DNA from 3 places in the Acidovorax sp. K2F genome. Region 1 is predicted to be linked to each of the others. Evidence: predicted binding sites of a transcription regulator. Region 1 holds the regulator's gene; each other region holds the start of a gene.

The links. The regulator FliA, encoded in region 1, starts transcription of late flagellar genes. The targets are predictions, from matches to a motif close to CTAAAGTTTNNNNNNNNNNNGCCGNTA.
Region 2: the regulator FliA is predicted to act here: its motif matches at 3,337-3,363, upstream of N4G42_RS11045 (putative motility protein).
Region 3: the regulator FliA is predicted to act here: its motif matches at 5,571-5,597, upstream of N4G42_RS16920 (flagellinolysin).

What each region holds. Positions count from the first base shown of each region.
Region 1 is NZ_JAOBSQ010000055.1:21,187-28,248, reverse strand. It holds gene N4G42_RS21470 (flagellar hook assembly protein FlgD) at 1-283, opposite strand, end outside; gene flgC (flagellar basal body rod protein FlgC) at 315-719, opposite strand; gene flgB (flagellar basal body rod protein FlgB) at 756-1,226, opposite strand; gene flgA (flagellar basal body P-ring formation chaperone FlgA) at 1,458-2,270, shown strand; gene flgM (flagellar biosynthesis anti-sigma factor FlgM) at 2,365-2,685, shown strand; gene N4G42_RS21445 (hypothetical protein) at 2,728-3,099, shown strand; gene N4G42_RS21440 (RNA polymerase sigma factor FliA) at 3,215-3,931, opposite strand; gene N4G42_RS21435 (hypothetical protein) at 4,098-4,895, opposite strand; gene flhF (flagellar biosynthesis protein FlhF) at 4,888-6,384, opposite strand; gene flhA (flagellar biosynthesis protein FlhA) at 6,381-7,062, opposite strand, start outside.
Region 2 is NZ_JAOBSQ010000032.1:80,694-87,755, reverse strand. It holds gene N4G42_RS11070 (bifunctional helix-turn-helix transcriptional regulator/GNAT family N-acetyltransferase) at 1-48, shown strand, start outside; gene N4G42_RS11065 (GNAT family N-acetyltransferase) at 112-657, shown strand; gene N4G42_RS11060 (hypothetical protein) at 699-899, opposite strand; gene N4G42_RS11055 (IMPACT family protein) at 1,126-1,719, shown strand; gene N4G42_RS11050 (dihydrolipoyl dehydrogenase) at 1,874-3,289, shown strand; gene N4G42_RS11045 (putative motility protein) at 3,390-3,605, shown strand; gene N4G42_RS11040 (NAD(P)/FAD-dependent oxidoreductase) at 3,634-4,779, opposite strand; gene N4G42_RS11035 (amidase) at 4,793-6,355, opposite strand; gene N4G42_RS11030 (Bug family tripartite tricarboxylate transporter substrate binding protein) at 6,390-7,062, opposite strand, start outside.
Region 3 is NZ_JAOBSQ010000044.1:19,323-26,384, reverse strand. It holds gene N4G42_RS16940 (DHH family phosphoesterase) at 1-850, shown strand, start outside; gene N4G42_RS16935 (DUF1501 domain-containing protein) at 949-2,175, opposite strand; gene N4G42_RS16930 (DUF1800 domain-containing protein) at 2,377-3,987, opposite strand; gene N4G42_RS16925 (MFS transporter) at 4,157-5,440, opposite strand; gene N4G42_RS16920 (flagellinolysin) at 5,688-7,062, shown strand, end outside.

The DNA of each region.
Region 1 (7,062 bases):
GGCCCACCAGGGCTGTGCCCTGCATGACCTGTAGCGAGTTGAACTGCGAAGCCATGCTCTGCATGGTCTGGTTCAGTTGCTGGATGCCGGTCACCGTGTTGATCTGCGCGATCTGCGAAGTCATCTGGGCGTTGTCCAGGGGGTTCATCGGGTCCTGGTTGTTCAGCTGCGCAACCAGCATTTTCAAAAAGCGGTCTTGCGCGGCAGCCGGGTCGGTGGACGCGTTGGCCTTGGTGCTGGACGAGTCCGTCACCGTGGGGGCGTTGGTGGCACTGAGAATCATGGTGGTGTCCTTCTTGGAGCAGGCTCTTGCCTTACTGGCCCATCTGCAGGGTTTTGAGGAGCAGCGACTTGGCCGTGTTCATGACCTCGACGTTGTTCTGGTACGAGCGCGAGGCAGAGATCATGTTGACCATCTCCTCAACCGCGTTGACGTTGGAGTGCGTCACATACCCCTGCTCGTCGGCCGACGGGTGGCTGGGGTCGTGCACGCGGCGGCCCGGCACATTGCTTTCGCTGACACCGCTGACCTTGACACCCGCAGAGCTGTCGGCCCCCATGGGCGCTGTCTGGAACACCACCTGGCGTGCCTTGTAGGCCTGACCATCGGGGCCTGCCACGGCGTCCACATTGGCCAGGTTGCTGGCCACCACGTTGAGCCGCTGCGACTGCGCACTGATGGCGCTGCCCGATACGTTGAAAATCGAAAACATGGACATGGGGTGGCTCGCTTTCTGCGCTGCGGGGCTGGCTGGTTATTGGCCCTGGATGGCGCTGAGCATGGTCTTGGCGTTGCCGTTGATGAACCGCAGCGTGGCTTCATAGCGCACGGCGTTGTCGACGAAGTTAGCGCGCTCGCGGTCCAGGTCCACCGAGTTGTTGTCCAGGCTCGGTTGCGTTTGCACCGCATAGCCCAGGGCGCCTTGCCGGTCGATGCTGGTGCTGGAATTCACGGTGGGCAGCGGAGTATGGTGCGGATCGGTCGTGCCCGCAGTTCCGTACGAGCTTCCGGTTGCAAGCCGCGTGACCGCCGCGCCGGCAGTGCCTGTGGCGGAAGAAGTCATGCCCGTGGCCTCGCGCAGCGCGTCGCCGAACTTGAAGTCGCGTGCCACATAGCCAGGGGTGTCGGCGTTGGCAATGTTGCTGGCGATGGCGCGCTGACGTTCCCCACGCAGCACCAGGGCGTTGCCGTGAAAATTCAGCTGGTTGGTCATCTTGTCAAGCATGTGTGCCTCACACCGTCGGTTGCAAAGTCGCCATCCCCGGGGGGCTTTTGGCGTGGTTCGATTATGGAAACCGCGCCCTTTTTCTAAAGCGCGAAGAAGTGGCAAATGGATGCGCAGTTCCGGGTTTTGCGTCCGGGTCATCTGCCTATAGTTCCAGGGGTGAAATGGCCCCTGCCTTCCGTAGCACCCCGTGCGCGGGCAGCCTGGCCAGCCGATGCCCAGGAGGCCCCTATGACCGCCCACTTCCTTTTCTCTGACGCCAACACCGACGCCGCGCTGTGGGGCGCCACCCGGCAGTCGCACGTTGTGCGTGCCGGCGCCTTGGTGCGTACGTTCTGCCTGGTGGGTGTATTGGCTGTGGCTGCGCTGGGCCCCCATGGTGTTGCGCACGCCCAGTCGGCGGCAGACCCCGCGGCGGACCTGGGGCCGCTTACCCAGCGCTGGCTGGACGATGCGTTGGCCCGCAATCCGTCCTCCGCGCTGCCACTGCGTATGGAAGTGAGTGTTGGCTCACTGGATTCGCGCCTGCGGCTGGCGCCCTGTGCGCGCGTTGAACCCTATCTGCCCGTAGGTGCCCGCCTGTGGGGCCGGACCCGTCTGGGGCTGCGCTGCGTGGAGGGCGCCACCGCATGGAACGTGTTTTTGCCCGTCACCATCAAGGCGTTTGGCCCAGCCTGGGTGTTGACCAACAATGTGGCGCCCGGTGCCGTGTTGACGGCCAATGACGCCACAGAGGCCGAAGTGGACTGGGCGGCCGATTCCTCTCCCGTCATGGCCAATCCCGAGCTGTGGGTAGGGCAGACCGCGGCCCGCCAACTGGTGGCGGGGCAGGCGGTGCGCCAGGCCATGGTGCGTGCCCCCTTGCTGTTCAAGGCCGGTGCCCAGGTGAAAGTGGTGGCCCAGGGGCCAGGCTATGCGGTCAGTTCTGCGGGCCAGGCGTTGACCGCAGGCTCTGCCGGACAGACTGTGCGCGTGCGCATGGAGAATGGCCGAATCGTAAGTGGAACTGTGAATGATTCTGGGACAGTGGATGTCACTCTGTGATGACGCCCCGGTAATAAATGGCTAAAGTCCGGGCCAAATGGGTCGAAAACATTGCTACTGATGCCCCACATCCAACGGGGTGGTGGAGAGAGCGATGAAGATAGGTCAAACACCGGAACTGCCGGGCGGGTTGCCGCCGACGGGGCTTGCCAAGCAAGCCAAGGCCCCAGCCAGCGCTGCTGAAGGAGCCACGAAGGACGCACTGATGGCGTCATCCGCCGGTGTGCCTGTCACTGTGTCCACCGCGGCCCGGGCGCTCAGCCCTGCCACCCGCAGCACGGCAGATTTTGACGCAGGCAAGGTCAAGGCAGTGCGCGCTGCCATCGAAAAGGGCGAATTCTCGGTCGACGCCGAAGCCATCGCCGACAAGCTGTTGTCCAACGCCCAGGAGATCCTGTCCCGCTCGCGGGGTTGACCGGCGTTTTGCTACCGGGCGCAATCCATCGCACAATGCGCCATGTCTCTGGAAGAATCTCTCTCGGCTGTTGAGCAGCTGATCGAAAAAGTCTCCGCCGCACTTCTCGCGGCCGACCCCACCTCCCTGGAAAAAAACAGCACGGCCTTGCGTGATGCAGCGGCCGATTTTTCGCGTGCGCTGGAGCAGGCGGCCGCGCGGGGGTTGCCCTTGCCAGCGTCGCTGCAAAAGCGCGCGGATGCGATCCGCAGCATGCTGATCCTGCACCGTGAAAGCCTGGCCCGGCTTGCTGCCAGCACGGACCGCCAAGCCGCTGGCCTGTTGCCCCCCAATGCGGCGGCTACTTATGGCAATGGCCTGGGGGCGCGCGGAGCCGCGCCGGGTGTGGCGCGCATCTACCGCTCTGCAGGCTGAGCGGCATCCATTGTTCTGAAGGGGTTGTGGGCCCGGTCGCGAAAAGCGGCGGCCCGTAACCCTATGGCCCTGCGCAACGACCTGCGCGGCGCCTGGTGTTCGCCGGTGGGGGCGCTCAGTGCGCGCGCATCTTGGCCCGCAGCCGGGCAATGGACTGGCTGTGCAGCTGGCACACGCGCGACTCGGTGACGCCCAGCACGGCGGCAATTTCCTTGAGGTTCATGTCATGTTCGTAGTACATGCCCATGATGTGCTGCTCGCGCTCCGGCAGGGTTTTGATGGCGTTGACCAGTGACGTCTTGAGCCGTTGATCACGCAGCAGCTCCACCGGGTCGGCTGCACTGTCGGCAACGTGGCGGTCCAGAAACCCATCCTCGTCGTCGTTGCCATGCGTCATGTCTTCGAGGTACACCAGCTGGGTACCCCGGACCTTGCCCAGCAGATTCTGGTAGTCCGCCAGGCTCATGCCCATTTCGCTGGCTATTTCGGACTCCAGCGGGCTGCGTCCCAGCTTTTGCTCCAGCCGGTGCACAGCGTGTTCAATGTCTTTCTGGCTCTTGCGCGAGCTGCGGCTCATCCAGTCGCCCTCGCGCAGCTCGTCGAGCATGGCGCCCCGGATACGCTGGGTGGCAAAGGTTTCAAACTGCACGCCCTGTGCCACTTCGTAGCGCGACAGGGCTTCGGCCAGCCCCATCATGCCGACCTGGATCAAGTCATCCAGCTCGACATTGGGAGGCAGCTTGGCGATCATGTGGTGCGCAATCCTCCGGACCAGCGGTACATGCTGGCGGATCATGGCATCGCGATCAAGCTGGCCTTTGGCGGTGTACATAGAGAGGGTGTTATGCACTGGTAGGGCGGGTATGCGATCTTGTTCTGGAGCCGCTTTGGGGGGCCATCACCCGATCTTTTTCCGCCGCCCGGGGCCAGCAACTTGCCAGACCGTGGGAAGCGTTTCGGGTCAACGTGCGTACGTAGAGGTGCATCACAGGCTCTGGTCAGTGGCTCCGGACAAAATGCGCAGGCATGCCTGTCAAGTTGCTGGGTGTCAGCGCAGCCAGCGCTCCGTTCATAGTGCCCGCATTTTCCAGCAGTTGCAAGGCCAGGCGCTGAAGCTCCTGGGGGTTCTGAGTGGCAATGGTGGTGGTTCGTATCGGGCCGCCCAGATGGCGCTCGGCACATGCCTGCAAGGTCATCAGCTGGGACTGGGCCTTGCGGCGTTCGGCGGCGGTGTTGCCGTGCAGCAAAGCGGCCACCATGCAGGGCAAGCCAGTGTGTAGCGCAATCTGCTTGAGGCTCTTGTAGCTGGTCATCACGCCCGCTGCGCCACTGCCCATGACCACCAGCGGCACCGTGGCCGTGTGGGTGAGCAGGGGCCCCAGGGTGGAGGCTGGTGCGTGAATCACCATGAGGCCGTAAGTCCTGAAGCAGGGCAGCAAGCTCTCCATGGGCGAGCGTGTGCTGCCGCTGGCCTTGCGGCTCAGGTGCTGCAGCCCCTTGGCCGCTGGAATCACGGCGAGGGAGGATGCGGTGGCGCCCAGGTTCAGGCTGGCGCCGTCATTCCACGTTGCATGTTGCAGCAGGTGCAGCAGCCCGGGGCTGTCGTCGGACTCCTGCGCCGTGCCGTCGAGTACCACCACCGGATAGCCCAGCCGCTGCAGGCTGGCGCAGATCTGCCATAGCGTTTCCAGGCCGCTCGCCGTGTTGCCCTGGCTGGCGACTGCCAGCAGCCGCAGCTCTGCCTGCGGGGTGAGGCTGTGCAGGCTGGCCGCCTGGTGAAAACCCAGATCAAGCATCGACCAGCCCCCCCTCCGTCACGGTGTCAGGAGAGTGCGAGAAGAAGAAGTTCAGGTCCGTGGCCTTGGGGTCGAAAGCCGACTTCGCCGGCGACCGCATGGAGGCGCTGATGAGCTGGTGGGCGTTGGCACGCTCCCAGTCCTCGGGCACGCGCTGGCCGTTGGTCACGCCGCGCAGCACCATCTGGTGGCGGATCAGTGCGTCGATGGCGGGGCCCAGCTTCACGGCCTCGTCCACCTTGGACAGGATGGCCTGTTGCGAGCCGTCGGTCTTGAAGGCGGTCAGTACGTCATCCAGCGTGTCGCCATGGCAGCCGGCGTTGAGCACCAGCAGGCGGTTCACATGGGGCAGGTCCAACACATCCAGCATGTCGCGCTTGCGGGGGTCGCGGGGAGCCACGCCGGTGGTGTCGATCAACACCATTTTTTTGCCGCTGAGCAGACCCAGCAGGTCTTGCAGCGCGGCGCGGTCGTGTGCCAGGTGGGCCACGATGCCCAGCATGCGCCCGTAAGTGCGCAGTTGTTCGTGCGCGCCCACACGGTAGGTGTCCAGTGTGATCAGCCCCACACTGCCGGGGCCGTGGATGCGGGCGCACATGGCAGCCAGCTTGGCGGTGGTGGTGGTCTTGCCCACACCCGTAGAGCCCACCATGGCGAAGATGCCGCCCTGTTCATAAAGAGGGGGATCGGTCTGGTCGGTCTTGAGGTTGCGTTCCAGCACCTCCATCAGCCAGCGCACCGATTCGCCCGCCGACAGGTCTTCGGGCATGCGTTCGAGCACGGCGCGGGCCAGCGACGGGGAGTATCCGGCACGGATCATCTTCAGCATCAGGTTGGACTGGATCGGGTTCTGGCGCGCCTGCCCCAGCCAGGCCAGCGTGTTGAAGCGGTCTTCGATCAGCTCTTTCATCGCGTGAAGCTCGTTCATCACGCTCTGCTGGTTGTTCGACTGGATCAGGTGGGCGCTGGGAGCTTCCTGCCGGCGGCGCGGTGGCTCGGGCGGCATGTCCATCGGGATGGTGCGCAGCGGGTTGTGGCGCGCCACCGAGGGCGCGGGCATGCGTTCACGTTCTGGTTCCTGGTCGCGGCTGCGTTCAGACAGTGTCTGGGGTTCCGAGGGACCATTCAGTGCCTCGTGGCGGCGGCGCAGCATGCGTTCGCGCACATAGTCCTGGAACGACAGCGTGCTCATGGCCAGCTGTTCGGTGTCTTCCTCGACCGGGTTGCGGCCCAGGCCCGACGCTGCTGCCGATTGGCTGGCGTGCTGTGGGGTGCTGCGCGCAGTGCTGGGCGCCAGCAGGGGCGGATTGGACGAAGCGGTGGGCACACCACCGTCCAGAGCCGACAGCGTGTCCTCGGCCGTGGCCACCACTTCCACGCCGTTGGCCGTGGGGCGGTTGGACAGAATCAGCGTGCCGTCGCCAAAGGCCATGCGCGCCTTGGCCAGAGCCTCCCGGGAGGTGGGGGCGGTAAAGCGTTTGATGTTCATGCTGATGCACCTTTAAGGATCGGCCCAATACGGATGGTGTGGGTCTCTGGAATTTCACTGTGTGCCAGCACCTGCAGGCGGGGCGCTACGCGGCGCACCAGGCGGGAGATGGCATTGCGGATCTGGTCGGGAACCAGCAGGCAGGCGGGCAGGCCCATCTCTTCCTGCTTGAGAGCCACTTCGGCGGCCTTTTGTGTGAGGATGTCGGCCACGCCGGGGTCGAGCGCGGGGCCTGCCGTGTTGCCCAGGGCTTGCACCAGCAGGCGCTCCAGGCCGGGCTCGATGGCAATGACGTTGAGCTCGCGGGTGGGGCCGTAGATCTGCTGGACGATGGCGGGCGAGAGCGCAATGCGCACGCGGCGGGCCAGCTCGACGGGGTCCGAGACGCCGCCAGCATGCTCGGCCAGCGTTTCGATGATGGTGCGGATATCGCGGATGTGCACAGACTCTTCCAGCAGCAGCTGGAGGACTTTCTGGAACGTTGCGATGGAGACCATTTTCGGAACCACTTCTTCGATGAGCTTGGGGGCCAGCTTGGCCACGTGTTCCACCAGTTGCTGCGTTTCCGTGCGACTGAGGAGCTTGGCGGCTTGCACTTGCATCAAGTGTGACAAATGGGTGGCCATCACGGTTTCGGAATCAACGACGGTAAAACCGGCCATTTGTGCGGCTTCCTTT
Region 2 (7,062 bases), on a different contig from region 1:
GGCTTTGGTCAGCAATTGGTGGGAGAGACCTGGGAGCTGAAGCTTTGAAATGAGGCAACACGACCCGCTGACCGACCAGCGGCCTTCAACGCGAGGCCACGGAGTATCTCGATGACTTTGTCCGATTCGCTTTTGATTCGCCCGGTCACGGCCGACGATGACCTCGCACGCCTGACCACCCTCATCCACTGCGCCTATGCACCCCACGCGCTGCGGGGTCTGCGCTACTGGGGCACCCACCAGTCTGTGGAAGATACGGCGAAGCGGTTTGCTTCAGGCACGGGGTTGGTGATGCTGGACGGCGAAGACTATGTGGGCACTGTCACGCTGCGACCGCCGCAACCCGAATCCTCGGTGCCGCTGTACCGCGACCCTTCGGTTTGGTCTTTGTGCCAGTTCTGCATTACCCCTGACGCCAAAGGCCGGGGTTACGGCACACAGCTGCACGCCTATGCCCTGGACTATGCCCGCAGAGTGGGCGCCCGGGTGATGGCGCTGGACACTGCGCAACCGGCCACGGCCTTGATAGCGATGTATGAATCCTGGGGTTACCGGGTGGTCGGCGAGTGCGACTGGCGCCCTTTGACCAACTACACCAGTGTGCTCATGGCACGCGACCTGGGCGCAGCAGACGGTTGCATGGGCAACACCGGCTGACGGGACGCTGCGTGGCTTGTCACGTCACGCAGTACGCCGTATCACCACTCACCGATTTCCCGCACGCGCTGCGCCAGGTCCGGCATCTCGTCGTCGTGCTCTTCCATTGCGTTTGGCATCGCGCCGGTCGATGCCACCGTGCTGGCACCCGATGCCTGGGATACCGAGGGAGAGATGAAACGGCCGAACAGATGGCTGGCGAGGGAGGTAGGCAAAGGTGCAGAGAGCGAAGTGGCAAACATGGCGGTTCCTTTTCTGATGGCCCGAGTGCTTTCAAATGCGTAGCAACAGCGTAGGCCACAGCAACAAGTCCGCAGTGTAGGAACCCACGCCTATGGCATGTGTGACAGAACGCACATTCCCAACGCGATTTGTGCCGATCCACACCCTTCAGGGTCTGGGCTGTGACTTCCGTCACACACGGCCCCCTGCTGGCACCCAAAGCGCTCGCCGTACACTCGCTGCCCCATGCCCCAGACTCTGGCTGCCCCAGCGCACAGCGAACTCATCATCAAGAAAAGCCGCTTCATCGGCTGCGTGCAGCCCATGGCCGACCGCGCCAGCGCGCAGGCGGCGGTGGATGCGCTGTGGAAGCAACACCCTGGCGCAGCCCATATCTGCTGGGCGCTACTGGCGGGCGGACAGTCGGCTGCGGTGGACGACGGCGAGCCCGGCGGCACCGCCGGCCGCCCTATGCTGGACGTCTTGCGCCACCAGGACCTGGAAGGCGTGCTGGCCACGGTGGTGCGCTACTTTGGCGGCGTCAAGCTGGGCGCGGGCGGCCTGGTGCGCGCCTACACCGACACCGTTGCCCAGGCACTGCTGACGGCCCCCAAGGTCACGCTGCAGCGCATGGTCCTGTTGCAGTGCCAGGTGCCCTATGCCCTGGAAGGCCTGCTGCGCCGCGAAATTGAAGCTGCTGGCGCCGAATTGGTGGGCGTGCAGCATGGCACGCTGGTCACCTTGCAGCTGCGCCTGCCCCAGACGCAAGCCGCCCCTTTTGTCCAACGCATCAACGACCACGGGCAAGGCCGTGTGGGCTGGACGGACCCCGAGGCCTGACCGGACGCCGAGACCCGGCCCCCAAAGGGCAACAAGCTCGGTTTTCACATGCGCGCAGCCGCCCTCAGCGGCCTCACTGAAACGGCCTGTGCGCCTACAACGTTGCGGCGGCTCGCGCGTCACACTCCGGGTTTTCAGACTCCGAGAAAGCCCCATGGCCCAACCGCTCGACACCATCATCATTGGCGCAGGCACGGCGGGCCTGGCCGCGCTGCGTGAAGTGCGTAAGCGCACCGACCGCTACCTCATTGTCAATGAAGGCCCCTGGGGCACTACCTGCGCCCGCGTGGGCTGCATGCCGTCCAAAGCGCTGATCGAGGCGGCCAACGCTTTTCACCGTCGCCACACCTTTGAAGCATTTGGCCTTCGGGGCGCCAGTGCATTGACCGCCGACCTGCCTTCCGTGCTCCAGCGCGTGCGCGCACTGCGCGACGACTTCGTGGCGGGCGCCCTCAAAGCCACCAATGAACTGGGCAGCAACCAGGTGTCAGGGCGCGCCACGCTGCTGGGGCCGCGTTCGGTGGACATTGATGGCACGGCTTACGCCACGCGCAGCATCATCATCGCCACGGGATCACGCCCCCGTGTGCCCGAGGCATGGCTGGCGTTTGGCGACCGCATGCTCACCACCGACACCTTGTTCGAACAACCAACCCTAGGCCCCCGCATTGCCGTGATCGGCATGGGCCCGATTGGGGTGGAGCTGTCGCAAGCGCTCGCGCGGCTGGGCCTGCAGGTGGCTGCGTTCACCACTGGCCACACGCTGGCTGGCTTGAGCGACCCAACGCTGAATGCCGAGCTGGCGGCCCTGCTCAAGCAGGACATGGTGCTGCACATGGGCGCCGAGGCGCAGCTGCGCGAAGTGCCCGGAGGCATTGAAGTCGCCAGCGGCGCCAACCGCGTGGTAGTGGACCAGGTCATCGCTGCCATGGGCCGGGTGCCCAACATTGAGCACCTTGGCCTGGAGACACTGGGCGTACCGCTGGATGCGCGCGGCCTGCCCACCGTAGACCCACAAACCCAGCAAATTGGCAATTTGCCGGTGTTTCTGGCGGGTGACGCCAACACCCACACCCCGTTGTTGCACGAGGCGGCCGATGAAGGCCATATTGCAGGCCTGAACGCCCTGGCCCCCAATCCCACGCGCTTTCGACGCCGCACCTTGCTGTCCATCGTGTTCGCCGACCCCAACGTGGCCGTGGTGGGACCGCGCGTGGCCGACATGGACGCGCACAGCACCGTCACCGGCACCGCCAGCTACACAAACCAGGGCCGTGCCCGCACCGCCCAGCGCAACCATGGACGCCTGTGCGTCTATGCGGACCATGCCAGTGGTCGCCTGCTGGGCGCCGAGCTGTGCACCCCTGACGGCGAGCACCTGGCGCACCTGCTGGCCTTGGCCGTGCAGCAGCAACTGACAGTGCACGACCTCTTGGGCATGCCCTTCTATCACCCCACGCTGGAAGAAGGCCTGCGCACCGCCTTGCGCGACGCAGCCCGCCAGCTGCCACACACCCACGCCTCCGACCTGGCCGCCTGCCCAGCCCTTGGGGTACCCGCGCTGGACTAGGCGGAGCACTACAGGGCAGGTCCACGACCGCTGAACATGTAACAACGCTCAAGCCGCGTTCTGCCGCGCCGATAACCCTCCATTGCCCCGAGGAGTCACCATGGACGTCGCCCTGACCAACAGCATCGTCAACACCGCTACCAACCTGGCCAGCGCCAAGACGTCGGACGCCTTGAACATGGTGGTACTGAAAAAGGCGCTGGATATGCAGGCGGTATCGGCCGCCACCATGATCGACGCCATGCAGCAGTCCATGCCCCAACCCCAGCTGGCCACCAGCGGCGCGCTGGGTACCAACGTCAACACCTTCGCCTGATAGGCGGAGCCCCTCCCGTCTGGGCGCCTCAGCGCAACCGCGCAGGCGACAGCCCTTCCACCCCCACGCCCTCGCGCACCAGCTCCCCGGCCAGCGGCTCGCCCTGCAACAGTTGCCGCGCCAGCAACGAGGCGCCCGCCGCGCTCTGAATCCCGTATCCGCCCTGCCCGGCCAGCCAGAAGAAGCCGGGCACGTGGTTGTCCCAGCCGATCACCATGTCGCCATCCGACACGAAGGAGCGCAGCCCGGCCCAGGTGTGCGACGGCCGGCGGATCTGGAAGCGGGTCATTTCCTCGATGTGATAAATCCCGGTGGCCACGTCGAGCTCTTCCGGCACCACATCGTGCGGATGTGTGGGGTCGGCATTGGCCGGTGAGCCCAGCAATTGCCCCGCATCGGGCTTGAAGTAAAAGCTCTCGTCGATGCCAATCACGGCTGGCCAGTGGGTGGCATCCATGCCCTCGGGCACCGGGAAGGTGAATGCCGTGCGGCGGCGCGGCTCCAGCCCGATGGGTGGCACACCGGCCAGGCCCGCCACCACATCGGCCCAGGCGCCCGCAGCATTGACGATGGTGGGGGCAGCAAACACCCGCCCATCGGCCAGCGTCACTTGCCATACATCACCCTCGCGGCGCACAGCCATGACCTCGGCGTTCGTCAGCACCTGGCCGCCGCGCTGGCGCAGGCCGCGCAGGTAGCCCTGGTGCAGGGCGTTCACATCAATGTCGGCCGCCTCGGGCTCGCTCATGCCGGCTGCCACAGCCTCGGGTTTGAGGCAGGGCAGCATCGCCAGCAGCTCAGCCTTGTCCACCCATTGCACATTGGGCGAGGTGGCGTGCGCTTCGTCGTAGGTCTGCTTCAGCAGGTCCAGCTGGTCCGGCCCGGCCACATAGACCACGCCCCGGGGTGAGAGGATGGGGTCAGCGCCAAACTCCGCCGGCGGCGCGTCGTAAAACGCGCGGCTCGCCCGCGTCAGCGCCTGGATGTTGGGCGTGCCATAGGTCGCCATGTACAGCGCGGCCGAGCGGCCGGTGGTGTGGTAGCCGGGCTGCGATTCGCGCTCCAGCAGCAGCACTCTGGCGCCCTGCCCCGCGGCTCCGGGCTGCACCAGTTGCCAGGCCACGGAGGCCCCGGCAATGCCTGCGCCGACGACGATGGTGTCTACGGTTTGCATCTGCTCCTCCTGCTCAAACGGCCGACACCTGCGCTGCCGATGCCGCACGGTCGTCACGCGGCAGGCTGCGGGCATCGCGGGGGTCGGGTGCCACGGTCACGATGGAGGTCAGCGCGGGTTCGGCGCGCGTCTGCATCAGCTTGGCCATGTCAGGGCGTGGGCGCGCCAGCCCGGCAATGCCCTTGAACGCCTGCTCCAGCGCATGCCCCACGCCCAGCGTGTGGCGGTCGGCACGGAAGCGGCCCACGATCTGCAGGCCAAACGGCATCCCGGCGTCGTCCAGCCCACAGGGCAGGCTCAGCGCCGGGTGGGTGGTGAGCGTGGTCACATAAGTCAGCGCCAGCCATCGGTAGTAGTTGGCCTGCGGCTCGCTGTTGATACGGCTGGCGAAAAGCTCGGTCCACGCAAACGGCGACACCGGGGTAGTGGGCGCCAGGATCACGTCGTACTCTTCGTACAGCTTCTGGAACCGCGCCAGGATGCGTGTCTGCTCGGCCTGCGCCCAGGCGCTGTCGAGCAGCGTCATGGCGGCGCCCATTTCGTAGTTGGCGCGGGTGTTGGGGCCCAGGGTGGCGGGGTCGCGCTCGTAGGCCTCGCGCGTGCTGGCCACAAAGGCCTCGGCGCGCAGCACGTCAAAGCAGCGGTGCACATCGCCCAGGTCGATGTCGATGGCGTCGCAACGCGCAAACAGGTGCTTCATGGCCTGTACCTTGCGGCGGAACACGGCGCGGATGCCGTTGTCCACAGCGCAGGCACCAAAGTCCTCGGTGTAGGCCACTCGCAGGCGGCTCAGGTCCACGGTTTCAGGCAGCAAGAAACTCATCGGGTCCAGCGGGTAGCTCAGCGGGTCGCCGGGCGACATGCCCGCCGATGCGGCCAGCTGCAGGCAGGCCTCTTCCACCGTCCGGCCCATGGGGCCGACCACGGAAATCGGCGTCCAGCCCAGCAGCTTGCGCGAGCTGGGCACCACGCCGGGCGATGGCCTGAAGCCCACCACCCCGCAGATGGATGCAGGAATGCGCAGCGACCCACCCGTGTCCGAGCCCGTACACACCGGCAGCATGTCGCAAGCCAGCGCAACGGCCGAGCCGCCTGAAGAACCCCCGGCGTTCAGGTTGGGGTTGAACGGATTGCCCGTAGCGCCCCACACGGTGTTGCGCGAATTCGCGCCCGCCCCCATCTCGGGGATGTTGGTCTTGCCCGTGACGATGGCGCCCGCAGCGCGCAAGCGCGCCACCAGCACGTTGTCCTCGGCCGGAATGTGCTCACGGTAGATCTGCGATCCATAGGTGGTCAGCAAGCCCGCAGTGGCCTCCAGGTCCTTCACGCCCATGGGCAGGCCATGCAGCAGGCCCAGTGGTTCGCCGCGCAGCGCGGCTTGCTCGGCCGCTTTGGCCTCGGTGCGGGCGCGGTCGTAGCAGGTGGCAGTGACGGCATTCACATGCGGGTTCACCGCCTCGATGCGGGCGATGCAGGCGTCGAGCAGCTCCACCGGCGAAATCTCGCGCGTGCCGATGTGATGGCGCAGCTCGTTGGCGGTCAGCTCAACCAGGGCTTGGGGGCTTGTTGTGGTCATCTCGGGCTTGTCTCCTTGTTCTGGTCACACGGGTTCAGTCTGCGGTGATGGCTGCGCGCTGTGCAATGGCGCGCATCAGCGGCAGCTCCTTGTCGATCAGCTCGGCCAACACCTTGGACGAAGCATAGGACGGCTCGAACCCCACCGCGATCATCTTGTCACGCGTTTCGGGGTCCGACACCACCTGGGCCAGCGCCAGCTCCAGGCGGGACTTCACGGCCGGCGGCAGGCCACGGGGCGCCACCATGGCCAGCCAGGTGTCCATCTCCAGGCCGGGGTAGCCACTCTCTGCCAGCGTAGGCACCTTAGGCAGCAGGGCCGAGCGTTTGCCAGAGGTCACCGCAATGGCTTTGATCTTGCCGTCCTTGAGCTGCGGCAGCGCGGCCGACACGGTATCCACCGTGAACGGGATCTGCCCGCCGAGCAGGTCGGTCATTGCAGGTGCACTGCCCTTGTAGGGCACATGCTGGATCTTGAGACCCGCCGCGTGGAAGAACATCTCGCCTGCAAACTGCGAGGTGGTGCCAGTGCCGAACGAGCCATACGAATACTTGTCGGGCGCCGCCTTCACCAGGGCAACGAACTGCTTCAGGTCGCTGGCAGGCACATCCTTGTTGGCCAGCAGAATCAACCCCGTGCGGCCCGTGATGCCAATGGGCTCAAAGCTCTTGACCGGGTCGTACGGAAGCTTGGCGCGCACGGCGGGG
Region 3 (7,062 bases), on a different contig from region 1:
GATCCTGTACCACGGGCGCAACTGCCCCGATGGCTTTGGCGCGGCGCTGGCGGCATGGCTGTACTACGGCGACCAGGCTGAATACGTGGGGCTGGACCACGGCGATGTCAAGACCGTGGACGACCTGCCGCCCCTGCAAGGCCGCGCGGTCTACATCCTCGACTTCTCGTTTGCCAACGAGGTGATGGCCGCCATCGACGAGCGCGCCGCCAAGCTGGTCATGCTGGACCACCACAAGAGCGCGGCCGAAAAGCTCACCGGCTTTGCCTGCCGCTGCGGTGTGGTGCACTTCGACATGAACAAGTCGGGTGCGCGGCTGGCGTGGGAGTTTTTCCATCCGCACGAACCGATGCCTGCCCTGTTCAAATACGTGGAAGACCGCGATATCTGGAAGTGGGAGTTTGCCGAGAGCGCTGCCTTCCTGTCGGCCCTGGACATGGAAGAGCAAGGCTTTGCGCGCTGGCGCGAGATTGCCGACTTCACGCCCGAGCAGCTCCGACAGTTCATGGTGCGCGGCGAGGCCATGGACCAGAAGTACCGCAAGCTCTGCGCCGACATCGCCGAAGGCGCGCAGCCGCTCGTGTTCAACGGTATCACCGGGCTGATGGTGAACGCACCTGGCATGTTCCACAGCCTGGTAGGCGACATCCTCTCGGCCAAAACGGGCACCTTTGCGCTGATGTGGAGTGCTGGCGAAAAGGGCGTGAAGGTGGGGCTGCGTGCACAGCGCAACTTTGACTGCATCGCGCTGGCCGAAAGCATGGGCGGCGGTGGCCATGCGCAGGCCTGCGGCTTCAAGATGAAGGTGGAGCGCCTGCCAGAGCTGCTGACAGGTACCTTCAACGCGTGATGCCCGGGCGATTTTGAGGATAAATCGCCTGTAGCGCTAGAGCTATATGCCTGAGTAGCTATCAAAAATATAGTGAATGATATGGCGCGCCAGCGCGGCTAAACCAGCCGCAGGTCGGCCCCCTGGGTCCCCGGAAACACCCGCGCCACGGCCGCCGCGTTCAGCCCGTACATGCGGGCGAACAGTCCCCCCAACACACTGCGGTAGTCGTTGAGCACGGGGTAGTCGCGGTTCTGGAACAGCGTGGTGGCGGTCAGCGCCTGCTGCTCTCCCGCGATGCGGCCGCCATTGACCCCGCCGCCCAGCACCCAGAACACCGTGCCGTGGCCATGGTCCGTGCCCCGGTTGCCGTTCTCGCGGAAGGTGCGGCCAAACTCGCTGATGACCACCACCACGGTGGACTTCCACGCGGGGCCCATCTCGTCGGCAAAGCCTGCCAGGCCACGGCCCAGTTCCTCCAGGCGGTTGGCCAGCGTGCCGGTGGCGGCGCCCTGGCCCACATGGGTGTCCCAGCCGCCCACGTCCACAAAGCCGAGCTGGTAGCGCGACTGCATGAGCCGCGCCATGCGCCGGGCAGTGCCCTCAAAGCCCTTGGTACTCAGCGCATTGCGGCTGGCAGCTTCCATCTCGCCCTGCATGGTGCGGGCGACCTCATCGCGGGTGGCAAAGCCTTCGTTCACGGGCGTGGCCAGCGGTGTGCCCCGGTACATGGAGGCGATGAGTTCAGCCTGCCGCGCATCCACACCACCGCGCCCCGCGCCTGCGCTCAGTGCGGTGTTGGGCACATCCACCGCCCCGCGCAGCACCAGGGGCAGGGTGCTGGTGAACGCCATCGGCTGCAGCGCCATCGGGGCACTGTCGGCGCGCGGGTTGAGCTCGGCCACCAGCCGGTTCAGAAAACCCGATCGGTAGTCGCGCCGCCCGCCCAGGGGCTGGCCCAGCTCGATGCTGTCCTGGGTGTCGAAGTGGCTGCGCGAGAGATCGTCCGTGCCCGCAAACGGCACAAACGCCAGCTGGCGCTGCTGGTAAAGCGGCAGCATCGATTCAGCCAGTGCTGGGTGCAGGCCCCAGTCGGGCGTGAGGGGCAGGGCGCCGCCCTCCTGCCCCGGCCGAGCGATGGCGATGTTGGGCCGTGTCTCGTAGTAGTAGCTGCTGGCCGTGGGCACGAGCAGGCTGGCGCAGTCGTAGCCACCGCGCAAGAATACAAGCAGAAAGCGCGCGTCCTGCGCGCGGGGCGCGGCGAGCACGCTGGCGCTGTGCACGCCCAGGCCCGTGCCGAGTGCGCTGGCGCCCAGGGCCTGGAGAAGGTGTCGTCTACAAAGCATGGGGCTGTCCTTTCAACCTATTCAATGGCGCCCGAACGCATCATCGGCTGCTGCGCAGGCGCGTGCGCGGCCAAAGCCATGGCAGCCGTGCAAGGGCCGCCCCGCCGCACGGGCTGCGTCCCCCTTCCCGAAGGGCGAAGCCATTCGAGAGAAGGGGGAAGGCGCGAAGCGACTCAAGGGGATGTACTCCATCTCCTCTCCTCATCCGTGCATGAACTCAGGGGATGCGAGGAACAGCAGATTCCATTCGCGCGGTGAGGTGGCCTGCGCCAGGGTGCTGCGCGTGGCCGGGGACCAGGTGGGCTCCAGCGTACGCACGTAGGCGGTCTGCGCCAGGGCCGGGGGCACGCGCGGCGCGGCGCGGGGTGCCGCGTCATCGCTCGCTGGTGGGGCGGCCATGGCGCCTGCACCCAAGGCCTGCGCCATCTCAAAGCGCGTGCTCATCTGCCCCGAGCCTGACCATGTCGCGGAGTCCAGCGGGTAGCCATCGGGCGTGACACGGCCATACAAAGGCTCGGCCAGCCGTTGTAGCCATGCCAGCGCAGGGTCGGTGCTGGGCAGCACGGCATCGCCGTGGGCCAGGCGCAGGCCCGCCAGTGCGTAGTGCACCGGGTCCCGAAAACGCTGGCCCAGGGATGCGCGGAACTCCGGGGTGTGGAACAGCGTTTCCAGCACTGCCGCAATGTCGCCGTCCGTGCGCTCAAAGCTACGGGCCAGTGTCTGCAGCAGTGCAGGGGGCGGGTTGTCGCCCACCAGAAAGAGCGCGATCTTGCGGGTGATGAAGCGCGCGGTGGCAGGCGCACGGGCCAGGCGGTCCAGCGCTTCGTCCACCTCGGCCAGGCCTTGGGCGCGGAGCGGCTGGCCGAGCAGTGTTTTGGGGTCCCAGTCATGCCGCTGCGGGTTGAATTCAAACAATCCCTCGCGCACGTAGTGGCGAAGCAGTGCGGGCCTCATGCGCGGGGGCTCGTCGCCCGGCGGCCGCTGCGACACGCCCACGCCGGTCAGCACGCGGGCCAGCTCCTGCACGTCCTGCTGGCTGTAGCCACCGTCCACGCCCAGCGTGTGCAGTTCCATCAGCTCGCGCGCGTAGTTTTCGTTGATGCGGCCTGCGGCGTTCTGCGCGTTGTCCAGATAGCGCAGCATGGCCGGGTGGCGCACGGTGGCACCCAGCAGGTCGCGAAAGCGGCCCAGCGCGTGGGGGCGCACCGCACGCTCTTCGTAGTCGCCCACCAGGGCGCGCAGGTTGCCCTTGCCTGCAAACACGTTGAAGTGGTTCATCCAGAACCAGGTCATCTTCTCGCGCAACTGGCTGGGCGAATACAGCGCGCGCAGCACAAACCGGGCGGCAGCCTCTTGCTGCAGGGCGCGCATGTCCTGCTGCCAGGCCTTGAGCGCGGCCTTGCGCTCGTCCTCGGTGGGCAGGGCCTTGGCGGCGCGGTTGCGGGCTTCCATGTCGGCTGCAAGCGCCTCGATGGGGGTGCGCGAAATGGCCATGGCGTCGATCTGCGCCTGGGCTTCGCGGGGCAGTGCGGTGTGGACACCTGGGCGCAGTTGCGCAGCCAGATACGCGCTGATGCCCAAGCCGCCCAGCGCTTGCGTGCCCTGGGCGGTGCAGCCCCAGGTCACGCGGTCCAGCAGGCGGGCCAGGGTGGGCTCGTCGGCCGCGCTCCAGGTGCCCGGGCCTGTTGTGTGGGGCACTGCGGCTGCGGGGGGCGCGGCTTGTGTGGCAAGGGGGGCGCCAAAGACGGCGCAGCCCGCCAGGCCGAGCAGCAGGGTGCGGCGGTGGAGGTGCAGTGGGTTAGTGGGGGTCATGGGGCCTCGCGGGCAGCCAGCCAATGGCTGTCCGCATGGTGCCGCTGCCACCACCCGCATGCAAGCCCGCACGGCCGGTTTTACCTGCGCGACACAAACGCCAGGGAGGATGTATCGAGGGGTATCTTCAAACCCCCAGACATGATCGCCTGAGAACAGGTTCTCGGTGCTATGGCGCTGCGCCCGTGGCCTGTGCGGCCTCCTCAAAACGGTCTACCTTGCGCAGGGTCTGGAACGCCATCATCCAGCCACCCACCACACCCAGCGTGCACAGGCCACCCACGATGGCGGCGGGCACCACGCCCAGCCATGCGGCGCTGGTGCCCGCGCGGAATTCGCCCAGTTCGTTGGACGAGCCGATGAACAGCATGTTCACCGCGTTCACCCGCCCGCGCATGGTGTCGGGCGTGGAGAACTGCACCAGAGCGCCCCGGATGTACACGCTCACCATGTCGGCCGCGCCCGCCACCAGCAGCGCCGCAAACGACACCCAGAACAGCGTGGACAGCGCAAACACCAGGTTGGCCACGCCAAACACCGCCACCGCGATGAACATGGTGCGGCCCACTTGGCGGTTGAAGGGCCGCATGCTCAGGTACAGCCCGGCGCTGACCTCGCCCACAGCCATGGCACTGCGCAGCGCACCCAGGCCCGCCGGGCCCACATGCAGCACCTCTTGCGCATAGATGGGCAGCAGCGCCACCACGCCGCCCAGCAGCACGGCAAACAGGTCCAGCGAGATGGTGCCCAGGATGATGGGCCGCGTGCGGATGAAGGTGATGCCCGCGCCAAAGCGCTCGAACATCGTGCCTTGCGCGGGGCCGGGTGCCATGGCATGGGCCACCACCACGCGCAGCAGCAGGGCCACCCCGAGCACAAAACACGCGCAGCAGATGGCATAGGTCAGCTCGCCGCCGCCCAGCGCATACAGCAGCCCGCCCAGCAGCGGCCCGCCAATGCTGGCCACACGCATCAGCATGCTGTTGGCGGCGATGGCCTGGGCCAGTTGTGCACGGGGCACGATCTGTGGCAACAGGCTCTGCATGGCCGGGCCCGAGAACGCGCGGGCGCAGCCATAGAGCACCAGCACGGCATAAATGCCCGCCACCCCGCTGCTGCCGTGGCCAGACAGCCACCAGAGCAGGGCACTGCACAGGCCGCCCACCGACCAGGCGATCGCCAGGATGCGCTTGCGGTCAAAGCGGTCGATCAGGTCGCCCGCGGGCAGCAACAAAGCCAGCATGGGCAGAAACTGCGCCAGCCCCACATAGGCCAGCGCCAGCGGCTGCCGCGTCAGGTCGTACACCTGCCAGGCCACCACCACCGCCTGTACCTGGGTGGCGATGACGACCACCACGCGGGCGACCAGAAAGGAGACAAAACCGTTATGGCGATAGACGCTCTGGGAGTCGCTGGCGGCGGGAACAGGCGAAGTGGGCTCGGGAACGGGCATGACAAGGCGTGGGAGCAGAGAGGCGGCCCAGGGCTGCGCGGACCTGGGGAGAACCCTGATGCTAGCGCCCTCGGCGCGGGCGCGCTGTGAAGGCGGGGTAAAGCCCGGCGCCCAGGCGGTGCGCCCGGACCTCAGGTTCTCTGCCGACCTGCCGAAAAGACGACAGAGGCCCTGAAAAGCAGGCCTGCTCCGCCCGTGGCGCCTGTGCGCTGCGCCGATTCACCCCCTGGAGACCAATGGTCGAGCCATGGCGTTGACGATCAACACCAATGTGATGTCGCTGAATGCGCAGCGCCGGCTCGGCAATGCACTGGGCGACCTGGCGACGACCGTGCAGCGCCTGTCTTCGGGCCTGCGCATCAACACTGCCAAGGACGACGCTGCGGGCTTGGCCATCTCGGAGCGTTTTACCTCCCAGGTCCGGGGCATGAACCAGGCGGTGCGCAACGCCAACGACGGCTTGTCGCTGATGCAGACGGCCGAGGGCGCCCTGCAGGGCGTGGCTGCCAGCCTGCAGCGCATCCGCGAACTGGCCGTGCAGGCGGCCAATGACACCAACAGTGCCTCCGACCGGGAGGCCATTCAGGCAGAGGTCTCGCGCCTTGCGCAGGAGATTGACCGCACCGGCCGCACCACTCAGTTCAATGGCATGAACGTGTTCGACACCTCCAGCGCGAGCGTGGTGGGCGATGAAAACCTGCTGGGCGTGTACGACGGCTTGACCAGCGCGGGCAGCTGGCTGGAAAGCAGCGAACAGCTCATCCGCACTTACTACGGCCTCAAGGCCGATGGTGCCAAGCTCGACATCCGCTATACCGGCTACACCGACGGCGCCGGCGGGGTGGCTGCCTATGTGCAAAACACGGGCTATGACGCCAACGGCCGGGGACTGAGTCTGGTGTTGCAGGTGGACATGGCCGACTTTGTGCCCCCCAATCTGCCCAACGGCGGCAACGCGCCGTACTACAACGACCGCATCATCGGCCACGAGATGGTGCACGCCGTGATGGCCCGCAGCACCAACTGGCAGAACCTGCAGGCCGGCAACCTGTGGTTCATCGAAGGCACGGCCGAGTTCATCCAGGGGGCGGATGAGCGGGTCAAGAACGACATCGCTGCAGTGACCACGGCAGGCGTGGTGGCCGCCATCAATGGCCCCACGAACACCAGCGAGTTCTACTCGTCCAGCTATTCGGCGGTGCGCTACATGCATGACCGCATCAAGGCGGCGGGGGGCACAGGGGTCAAGGACGTGCTGACCTACATGAACGCCAACCCGGGCGCCACCCTCGACACCGCCATCGCCAATGCCTCGCACGGCGTGTTTACCAACGCGGCCGATGTCAAAAGCCAGTTCGCCACCAATGGCGCCGCGTTCATCGGCACCTTTGACCTGAACAACGACGACACGGGGGCGATCGGCGGGCTGGATGTGGACGGCGGCGCCGCGCGCAATGCCAAGGCCGCCATTCCCAACATGGGCAGCCGCTCCGGCCAGGATGTGCTGGAGGGGTTCACCGAGTCGTACGAAACGATTGCCAAGAACGCCGGGGCCGTGAGCACCAAAGTGTTCCAGGTCGGCGCCAACGCCAACCAGACGCTGGAGACGCGGGTGGGCGTGA